Regions from separate parts of the Buttiauxella sp. BIGb0552 genome, predicted to be linked through region 3. Evidence: predicted binding sites of a transcription regulator. Region 3 holds the regulator's gene; each other region holds the start of a gene.
The links. The regulator Fur, encoded in region 3, represses iron uptake genes when iron is present. The targets are predictions, from matches to a motif close to ATAATAATGAGAACNACTATCAA.

Region 1 (3,130 bases), 160 kb from region 3:
GCTTCCAGTTCCAGAGATTGCATCGGGGCAAAGTCCCAACGCACGACGCCGTTGATATCTTTGTTAATCACACCTTCGCGCCCGGCGGGCAGAGTATCAGAGTAAATACCGGTACGTTCGGACTGGTGACCCTGGTTGATGTCCCACGCATCGGCCTGGGTTTTATCCAGGTTACCGTACAGGCGGAAGCTGAAATCCCCGCCCAGCGGGCCGTTCAGGCTGAAGTTAGTGCGCTTGGTTGAACCTTCATCTTTGTGCTCTGGCGCATTCAGATAGGTGTTCCAGGAGCCATGCCATTCACCGGTGCCTTTTTTGGTGATGATATTGACTACACCACCTGCCGCACCGTTACCGTAACGCGCTGCGGCCGGGCCACGAATGACTTCTATACGCTCGACCATTTCAGGTGGTACCCAGCTTGCATCACCACGTGTATCACGTTCGCCACGCCAGCCAAGTCGTACCGAGTTGCGGCTGGTGACCGGTTTGCCATCGATAAGAATCAGGGTGTTTTCCGGGCCCATACCGCGAATATCAATCTGGCGGCTGTTGCCACGTTGACCACTGGTGGAGTTACCGGTCAGGTTAACGCCTGGCATAGTGCGGACAATTTCAGAAATATCACGCGCTGGTGGGCGTTTTTTCAGCTCTTCAGCGGTGATGGTTGAAACGCCTGGTGCCTGCAAATTTTGCGCGGCGGCGGTAACAACCAGAGTGTCTTCATCAGCGTGATTTTGTGTGTCGTCATTGTTGGCAGCAGCGGTCTGAGCCGTTGCTGGTGCCGCTTGTTCTGCCGCAAAGACAGGTGCAGCAACACCGTAGATTCCCAGATTGATTAGCATTGCGAGGGAATAGTTAATTTTCTTATTCATTATGGCGGCCTGCTTTTCCGCTGGGCCCGGTGTCATTCCATTCCCAGAGGGATCGGGCGCAGCATGGATGTTACGAAGCGATACCGAAACTGTCTGCAACAGCCTCGAAATGAGGGAATCGTGCGTTCAAGTCCGGCAATTAATTGTTTTTGCACCAGTAAGCTGGTAGCCCAAAGCGCGGAAATACGCTATTGCAAATGCAAATAATTATCAATAGTATTATCAATATATTTCAACTTAATTGATCGTTATCAATACTTTCATGGGGTTATGTTCGAGTGGTGAATTTGCTGACAGGAAGTGAGAGCTGGTGGCAGGAAAAACAGGCGCAAGGGATACCCGCCGTTACCTGTGAAAATGATGGTCTGTGTGAAGTGACTTTTTTATGGCGTGACCCTAAGGGTTGCGAGCAAATCTCACCGACAAAGCGAGTCTGGATTTACATCACGGGCGTAACGGATCACCACCAACGCTCGCGTCCGCAAACGCTCGAACGCATTGCCGGAACTGATGTCTGGCAGTGGCAAACGCAGCTAACTGCTACATGGCGCGGCAGTTATTGCCTCATTCCAACAAACAGCGAAGACGATTTCCCGCCAGAGGCTTTTGAAGGGCTGGTTCCGGTTCCGATGGCGCTGCGTGAAGGTTGGCGAAAACTGCTGCCACTTGCGATTGCCGACCCGCTAAATTCTGAAAGCTGGCTCGGTGGGCGAGGGCATCCAATGTCAGCACTCCATCTCCCTGATGCGCCGAAACAAGAGGGCTGGGCTCAACCCGACACGCTGTATGCCGCAGCACGTTGCATAACCTGGACAAGTTCGCGCCTGAAAAATCAACGTAACGTCTGGATTTTTGCAACCGGTGACGTCCAGCCAGAGCAGCGCCCGTTGGCAATTTTGCTCGACGGGCAATTCTGGGCCGAAAGCATGCCGGTGTGGTCTGCGCTCCAGGCTCAAACCGATGACGGAGTATTGCCTCCCGCGGTTTACGTGCTTATTGATGTCATCGACAATTCAACGCGCAGTGATGAACTGCCCTGTAATGCGCAGTTTTGGCTGGCGGTGCAGGAAGAGCTATTGCCGCAATTACGCTCGCTCACCAGCTGGAATGAAACCCCGCAAACCACGGTCGTCGCCGGCCAAAGCTTTGGTGGGCTTTCTTCGCTTTATGCTGCTCTCCATTGGCCGGAACAATTTGGCTGCGTGCTCAGTCAGTCCGGTTCTTACTGGTGGCCACGTCGTGAAAACAACCAGCAAGGCGGGCAGTTGATACGGCAACTGGAAGATGGGCTTGCGTGTGGAAAACCGCTGCGTATCTATCTTGAGGCAGGGGTCAGAGAACCTCTCATTTATCAAGTTAATCAACGAATTTACCCCTTACTACAACAAACACAGCGAGCTGTTTTCTACCGTCAGGTTGATGGTGGGCACGATGCGCTTTGCTGGCGAGGCGGTCTTTTGGACGGTCTCGCCTGGCTTTGGAAAGCGCCTTAAAGAGCGGAGTTAACTATGGAATTCAGTAACCCTTTCGACTCATTGCAGAGCCGTTTTTTCATCCTTGAAAATGCGCAGCAACAGTTCAGCTTATGGCCGGAACATTGTGCATTGCCCGATGGCTGGCAGGTGGTTTGTGAACCCGCATCACATGATGAATGTAACCACTGGCTGCTTGCCAACTGGATCAATCTCCAACCCACTTCTTTTGCGAAACAGGGTGTAAGCGGTGAGTGAATTAATGATGTCTTCTGCACTGGAACAACAAATTGAAACTCTGCCGCTTGTGGCGGCCCAACCCGGTATCTGGATGGCGGATCAACTTTCGCCGCAGGCTAATGCGTGGAGCGTGGCCCACTACGTAGAATTAAATGGTGACCTCAACGAAGCTCTGCTGTGCAAGGCTATCGTGGCTGGAATGAAAGAGGCCGATACTTTGTGCATGCGCTTTAGTGAAGTGGACGGCGAAGCACGCCAGTGGCTTGATCCGCATGCTTCATTTATCCCCACGCATTGCCATGATTTGCGCAACGATGCAGACCCGGTGGCCGTGGCGCAAAATATTATGCGCAACGATCTCGAGCAGGATTTGCGCATTTCCAGCGGCAAACCGCTCTACCACCACCAGTTGCTGCGTATCAGCGACACACGCTGGTTCTGGTATCAACGTTTTCACCATTTAGTGGTTGATGGCTTCAGTTTCACCGCCATTACCCGCCGGATCGCCAATATTTATAGCGACTTGTGCCAAAACCAAGCGCCTGA
Region 2 (3,130 bases), on a different contig from region 3:
GGTGTTTTTACCAATATGAATCATCTTGGTGCCAGTGTCGGCCTGCTGATTCCCTGCCGTCAGCGCCACCGAGAAGAACTCGCCAATCGAGTTATCGCCGCGCAGAATCACACTTGGGTATTTCCAGGTGATCGCCGAGCCGGTTTCAGACTGCGTCCAGGACATTTTGCTGTTCGCGCCTTCGCACAAGGCGCGTTTGGTCACGAAGTTCAGAATGCCGCCAGTGTTGCCGTCGCCGGGGAACCAGTTTTGCACCGTGGAATATTTCACTTCGGCATCTTTATGGATGATGACTTCCACCACTGCGGCGTGAAGCTGGTAGCTGTCGCGCACCGGTGCCGAGCACCCTTCGATATAGCTGACGTAACTGCCTTCGTCGGCCACTAAAATGGTACGTTCGAACTGACCTGTTTTCTCAGCGTTGATACGGAAATAGGTGGACAGTTCCATCGGGCAACGCACACCTTTCGGCACATAAATAAACGTCCCGTCGGATGCCACTGCTGCGTTGAGGGCCGCAAAAAAGTTATCGTTACTCGGCACGACGGTGCCAAGATATTTTTGCACCAGCTCCGGGAATTCATGAATGGCCTCGCCAAAAGAGCAGAAAATAATGCCCTGTTCAGAGAGTTTTTCACGGTACGTGGTCGCCACAGAAACGGAGTCAAAAATCGCATCCATGGCGATATTCGAGCCTTCGCGCACCGGAACACCGAGCTGTTTAAATGCCTCTTCCACTTCACCGGTCAGATAAGCGTTGCTACCAGGCTTCTGGACCGCGCCGGGTTGCGATTCACAATTATCATCGCAACTGCCGCACGACGGTGCCGAGTAGTAGCTGTAATCCTGATAGTTCAGCTTATCGTAATGGGCCTTCAGCCAGTGCGGCTCTTCCATCTCAACCCAGGCGCGATATGCACTCAGACGAAACTCAAGCATCCACTCAGGCTCATTACGCCGCGCAGAGATTGCCCGCACCACATCCTCATTGATGCCGTGAGCCATTTCGTCGGTTTTCAACTGGGTGAAAAAGCCTTCTTTATAAGAGTGGCCACCCGCCCAGGTTTGCACTTCTTCAGACGTTTCAGTGTTACGTGACATAATCCCGCCTACACCCCAAAGCTTTCACCACAGCCGCATTCGTGCTGTGCTTTCGGGTTGTTGAATTTGAATATTTCGTTTAATCCTTCGCGCACATAATCGACTTCCGTTCCGTCGATGAACGGCATTGCTGAAAGTGGCACCCACAGCTTTGCACCGTCCGTTTCAAATAGGAGGTCGTCAGATTTAGGCTCTTTGACGGTATCCAGCACATAGCCGAAACCCGCGCACCCGGTCTGTTTAATGCCCAAACGTACACCGAGGAAATCCGGCTGCTGGCTGGCCAGTTTGCGAATATGAGCCACAGCATCAGGGGTTAACGTCAGTCCCTTCCAGGCAAACTCACTGGGATCGAAGCTACCGGTTTGCACATCCATAGTTCACCTCTTTATGTTTTGCCGCCCAAAGGCCAATACCCTATGTTAATGATAACTATTATCAATACAACATCCTGATAACAGGGGTATTCACGAAATGCGCTATTTTTAGGCGTCTTAACTAAGGATAGACCCTGCTGAAAGTCTTGCAGGCGGTGAAATGAGCTATTTAACCCAATGAAATTAAGAGAATTTAACTGGAATAAGAAAACTTAGGTGATAGAAAGTAAAAGATGTATAGAGAATACCGATTTATGCGATTGGTAGCTCCAGTGAGCACGATGATGTTCATCGCCAATGCATACATGCGCATTCTAATAAACGTCAGGCACATGATGTTCACCCGGCGGAGTGGTGCACAGTCACAACTTAGGCTATTTTCATTTTCATCAAATAAATCTCACCCTAATTTTGTTTAGGGGTTATCTGGCTAGAAATGGGGCTTTAATGAAAAACTTGATACTGGGTGTGATAGCAAAAATTTCTAAAATGGATGCCGAAGCCAAGCAACTGGCGGCAAAAGTCGAAGCTCAATCTTTGCTTATAGGAGCATTGTTACTGACCATTGGTAAAAATGGCGGTATGAATGAAATGCTTGAGAACGTCAGAAAAGCAATCAATGCAGCTTTAGATGCGGCTGATACTCCCCTGAAGACTGACGCTGAGATACTTTTAAATGAATTCAATAACCTTCTTTTGTTAACGCAACTGCTGGAAACAAACGATGCTGAGATTGATCTTGAAGCTCTGAAAAGTATGCCTGGCGAAACGGCTGCTGAATGAGTTTACCCCAGGCTAGAAGTCATGCTTTTAGCCCTTTACTCAGAACGTCGAGGCTGGGTAATGAAAACGAGATGGGATTACTTTTTAGACTAGAAAGCCCTGTTTTTTGGATAAAAACGTAAAAGATAAATTAATGACAATCATTGAAACGGAAAGATTAATTTTACGTCCTCAAACCATTGCAGATTTTGATGTGTGGTTGCCCATGTATGCGGACCCTGAAATTTTCCATGTGACCAATTCTCCAGGGTTTACACCGGAAGAAGGATGGAATCGTATTTTGAGAAACATCGGGCACTGGTCAACATTTGGATTCGGGATCTTCTCCATCTTCCAAAAATCTGATGGTGTTTTTTTAGGGGAAACGGGGCTGGCTAATTTTCATCGTAATGTTGATGAAGCGTTTGATAAATGCGCTGAAGCTTCATGGGTCATTACGCGCATGGCCCAGGGCTGCGGGATTGCAAAAGAGGCTGCCGATGCCGCACACCATTGGTATGTCGATTCGTTTTCGCCATCCAAAACCGTGTGCCTTATTGTGAAGCATCACCCGGCTTCAATTCGCGTTGCTCAACATATCGGTTACCGTATTTATGATGAGTGCTTATATAAAGGAGCGCAGTGCTTCAAGCTCGAACGCTTATTTGAAAAATAATCAGCTTTTCAGATGCAATTAACTTCATCAATATTCCTCTTCTTACTCAACACGTTCAGAAGAGGAATGGCTTAATCCACTTTTATAGTTTGTTTAACTCTTATGGTTTGAAATCTAATGGCGCATTTTTGAAAACTTCATATATAGCCTTATTTGGTGGTGCTGGTATATGAGCCTGACTGGCTGCATTTAGAGCTGCGTGGCACAAAGATGC
Region 3 (3,130 bases):
TGTGGTTGCAGGTGCCGGACACTGGGTTCACGCAGAAAAACCTGATGCTGTTTTGCGCGCAATCCATCGTTTTATCGACACAACAGCGGCAAACTGATTAAAAACAAACCGACTGGCCGCAAGATGTGGCTAACGCGTTGGCGCGCAAGCCATGCTGATGTATGATTGCGCGCTAAATTGCGCCAGAGCACCCCGCTCCGTGCCACCTGAATTCCCTGTCAGTAGTCTAATCATGGCAAAAGAACAAACGGACCGTACTACATTAGATCTGTTCGCGGACGAGCGTCGCCCGGGGCGACCAAAAACCAATCCGCTAACGCGTGATGAGCAATTGCGTATCAACAAACGCAACCAACTCAAGCGCGATAAAGTACGCGGCCTGAAGCGAGTGGAGCTAAAGCTCAATAACGATGCGGTAGATGCTCTCAATCAGCTGGCTGAAGCGCGCAATATCAGTCGTAGTGAATTGATTGAAGAGATACTTCTCGAACAACTGAAGCAACATCTCAGTTAGTTTTAGTGCTATGTCCTGGTATGCGATTTTGCAGTCTGTGCACACCGGGGCGATAGCAGTTTCCGCACCACGAAGTGTTCTGCTATGATTGCCCTATCTGTGGCCAAATAGCAGCCACCATACCATTAAGTATCAAGAGGTTATTTTACTCATGGCAATCGTAGGCATTTTTTTCGGCAGCGACACTGGTAACACCGAAAATATCGCGAAAATGATTCAAAAACAGCTCGGTAAAGATGTTGCTGAGGTGCATGACATTGCTAAGAGCAGCAAAGAAGACCTGGAAGGCTTCGACATTCTGCTTCTCGGCATTCCAACCTGGTACTACGGCGAAGCCCAGTGTGATTGGGACGATTTCTTCCCAACTCTGGAAGAAGTTGATTTCAATGGCAAACTGGTAGCGTTGTTTGGTTGCGGTGACCAGGAAGACTACGCAGAATACTTCTGTGACGCATTAGGCACTATCCGCGACATCATTGAGCCGCGCGGTGCAGCTATCGTCGGTCACTGGCCGACTGCGGGTTACCATTTCGAAGCATCTAAAGGTCTTGCAGACGATGACCACTTTGTTGGCCTGGCGATTGACGAAGACCGTCAACCAGAACTGACTGCTGAACGCGTTCAGAAATGGGTTAAACAAGTTTCTGATGAGCTCAACCTGGCTGATATCATCAACGCCTGATTCTAAACCCAGGCTACTTTAAGATGCAGGCTGGCAATAAACCTGCATATTCAAGGGCGATGGGCATCAATGCGGCGAGACTATTGGGTTTCGCCACATTGATAGTTATTTCCGATTAAAATAATTGCTACAAATTTTTAACTTTTCAGCTTGTCCCTGTACAATGAACTCCTGACAAATAGCTATCAAGGCCATCAAATCGCGACTCAACCGCAATTTTTTAACTTGGTTATGCATAATACTTGCGGTTCCCATTTAGAAGGGGCAGTTCTATAATGAGACGCATTCATCTTAACGCTCACCCTGACTCCGAGCGAATCGTTAAGCAACAGGACAATTTCCGCATGACTGACAATAATACCGCATTAAAGAAGGCCGGCCTGAAAGTCACGCTTCCTCGATTAAAAATCCTTGAAGTGCTGCAGGGGCCGGTGAACCACCACGTCAGTGCGGAAGACTTATATAAACGTCTGATTGATATGGGCGAAGAGATTGGTCTCGCCACCGTTTATCGTGTACTAAACCAGTTTGATGATGCAGGCATTGTGACGCGCCATAACTTCGAAGGCGGCAAATCCGTATTCGAACTGACACAGCAGCATCACCATGACCACCTGATTTGCCTGGACTGCGGCAAAGTAATTGAATTCAGCGATGATTCAATCGAAGCCCGTCAGCGTGAAATCGCATCACGTCATGGTATTCGTCTGACTAACCACAGCCTGTACCTTTATGGTCATTGTGCTGAAGGTGATTGCCGTACCGACGAAAACGCACACGAAATCAGCGAAAAGTAATCTGCACCTCCGGCACCCAGAGTTGGGTGTCAGGCAATAAAAAAACCGGTGAGGAAGCTCATCGGTTTTTTTATTGCCTGAATACAGCGATTACTTATTGTTGGCGCGGATCTCTTGCCAGATTTTATCGCATTTTGCTTTCACGGCCTGGTCATTACCGGTACGTGTTGCCTGAATGCAGTTCTGGTAATCCAGGGTACGAACCGTTTCTTTCTTCGCAAACTCCTGGTGTTCCTTATCCTGAGCCAACACATTCAATACGCTTTGGCAGGCCTGAATTTTATCCGGATTGCCTTCTGCGGTGTTAATACAGGCGCTATACGCTTGTTTTAGTTTTGTGTCTTCCGGAGCCGTTTTAGGTTGTTGCTGCGCACACGCACTTAAACCTAACGCCATCACCACAGTCAGAACGATTTTTTTCATGTTTGATATCCTTAAGAAAACCGGGCGTTTTCACGCCCGGATTCGAATCAGAAGATGGTGAACGGTGCGATGACGATGAATTTCACGTCGCGCTCATCCTGGAAGATGTTGCCGTAACCACCGCCCCAGCTTGGGATGTCTGAATGGTTGTCGTACTGAGTGAAGTGCAGTTTGAACAGCGTGCCTTTCGCACGACCATCCTGAACGGTGTACAACGCATCAAGGCTGTACGCAGATTCTTTCAGGCGATTATCAGCATCGTAGTAACCGTCAGTGGTTGGTTTAGAGCTTGGTTTAGCATCCCATGCGTACACATAAGAAGCACCCACTGCCCAACCTGCCAGGTTCCAATTGCTCAGGTCATACATCGCGCCTGCAAATACTGCTTTTTCACCGTTGGCATTGAAGTCAGAGCGGTTATCCCACCACACATCAAGACGACCGTTTGAAGATGCATAAGTTGGGGTCATACGCTGCAGGAAGTAACCTTGCTGGCCATCGGCCTTAACAATAGTTCCTTCAAGACGCAAATCAACCTGGCCAACTCTGTATCCGAGAGTCAATGCCTGCAACCATGCAGTGCCGTCGTACAGATCGTTAACGCTGCCATCTGAAACTTTGTCACGCGTACCGTAGAACTGGTAGCTGGTTGTTAACGGGCTGCCCGCGATATCAAACTTATAGCTTGCTTTGGTGAAGTACTGATCAACGTAG

Region 1: the regulator Fur is predicted to act here: its motif matches at 1,070-1,092, upstream of fes (enterochelin esterase).
Region 2: the regulator Fur is predicted to act here: its motif matches at 1,521-1,543, upstream of sufA (Fe-S cluster assembly scaffold SufA).

The regions. Positions count from the first base shown of each region.
Region 1 covers NZ_SODY01000002.1:676,555-679,684, reverse strand. Annotated here, with positions in the region: gene EDF88_RS07935 (TonB-dependent siderophore receptor) at 1-872, opposite strand, end outside; gene fes (enterochelin esterase) at 1,154-2,365, shown strand; gene EDF88_RS07925 (MbtH family NRPS accessory protein) at 2,381-2,602, shown strand; gene EDF88_RS07920 (enterobactin synthase subunit F) at 2,610-3,130, shown strand, end outside.
Region 2 covers NZ_SODY01000001.1:884,889-888,018, forward strand. Annotated here, with positions in the region: gene sufB (Fe-S cluster assembly protein SufB) at 1-1,101, opposite strand, end outside; gene sufA (Fe-S cluster assembly scaffold SufA) at 1,110-1,478, opposite strand; gene iraP (anti-adapter protein IraP) at 1,926-2,261, shown strand; gene EDF88_RS04085 (GNAT family N-acetyltransferase) at 2,395-2,916, shown strand; gene tolA (cell envelope integrity protein TolA) at 3,017-3,130, opposite strand, start outside.
Region 3 covers NZ_SODY01000002.1:513,603-516,732, forward strand. Annotated here, with positions in the region: gene ybfF (esterase) at 1-97, shown strand, start outside; gene ybfE (LexA regulated protein) at 233-514, shown strand; gene fldA (flavodoxin FldA) at 666-1,196, shown strand; gene fur (ferric iron uptake transcriptional regulator) at 1,541-1,993, shown strand; gene chiQ (ChiQ/YbfN family lipoprotein) at 2,084-2,416, opposite strand; gene chiP (chitoporin) at 2,464-3,130, opposite strand, start outside.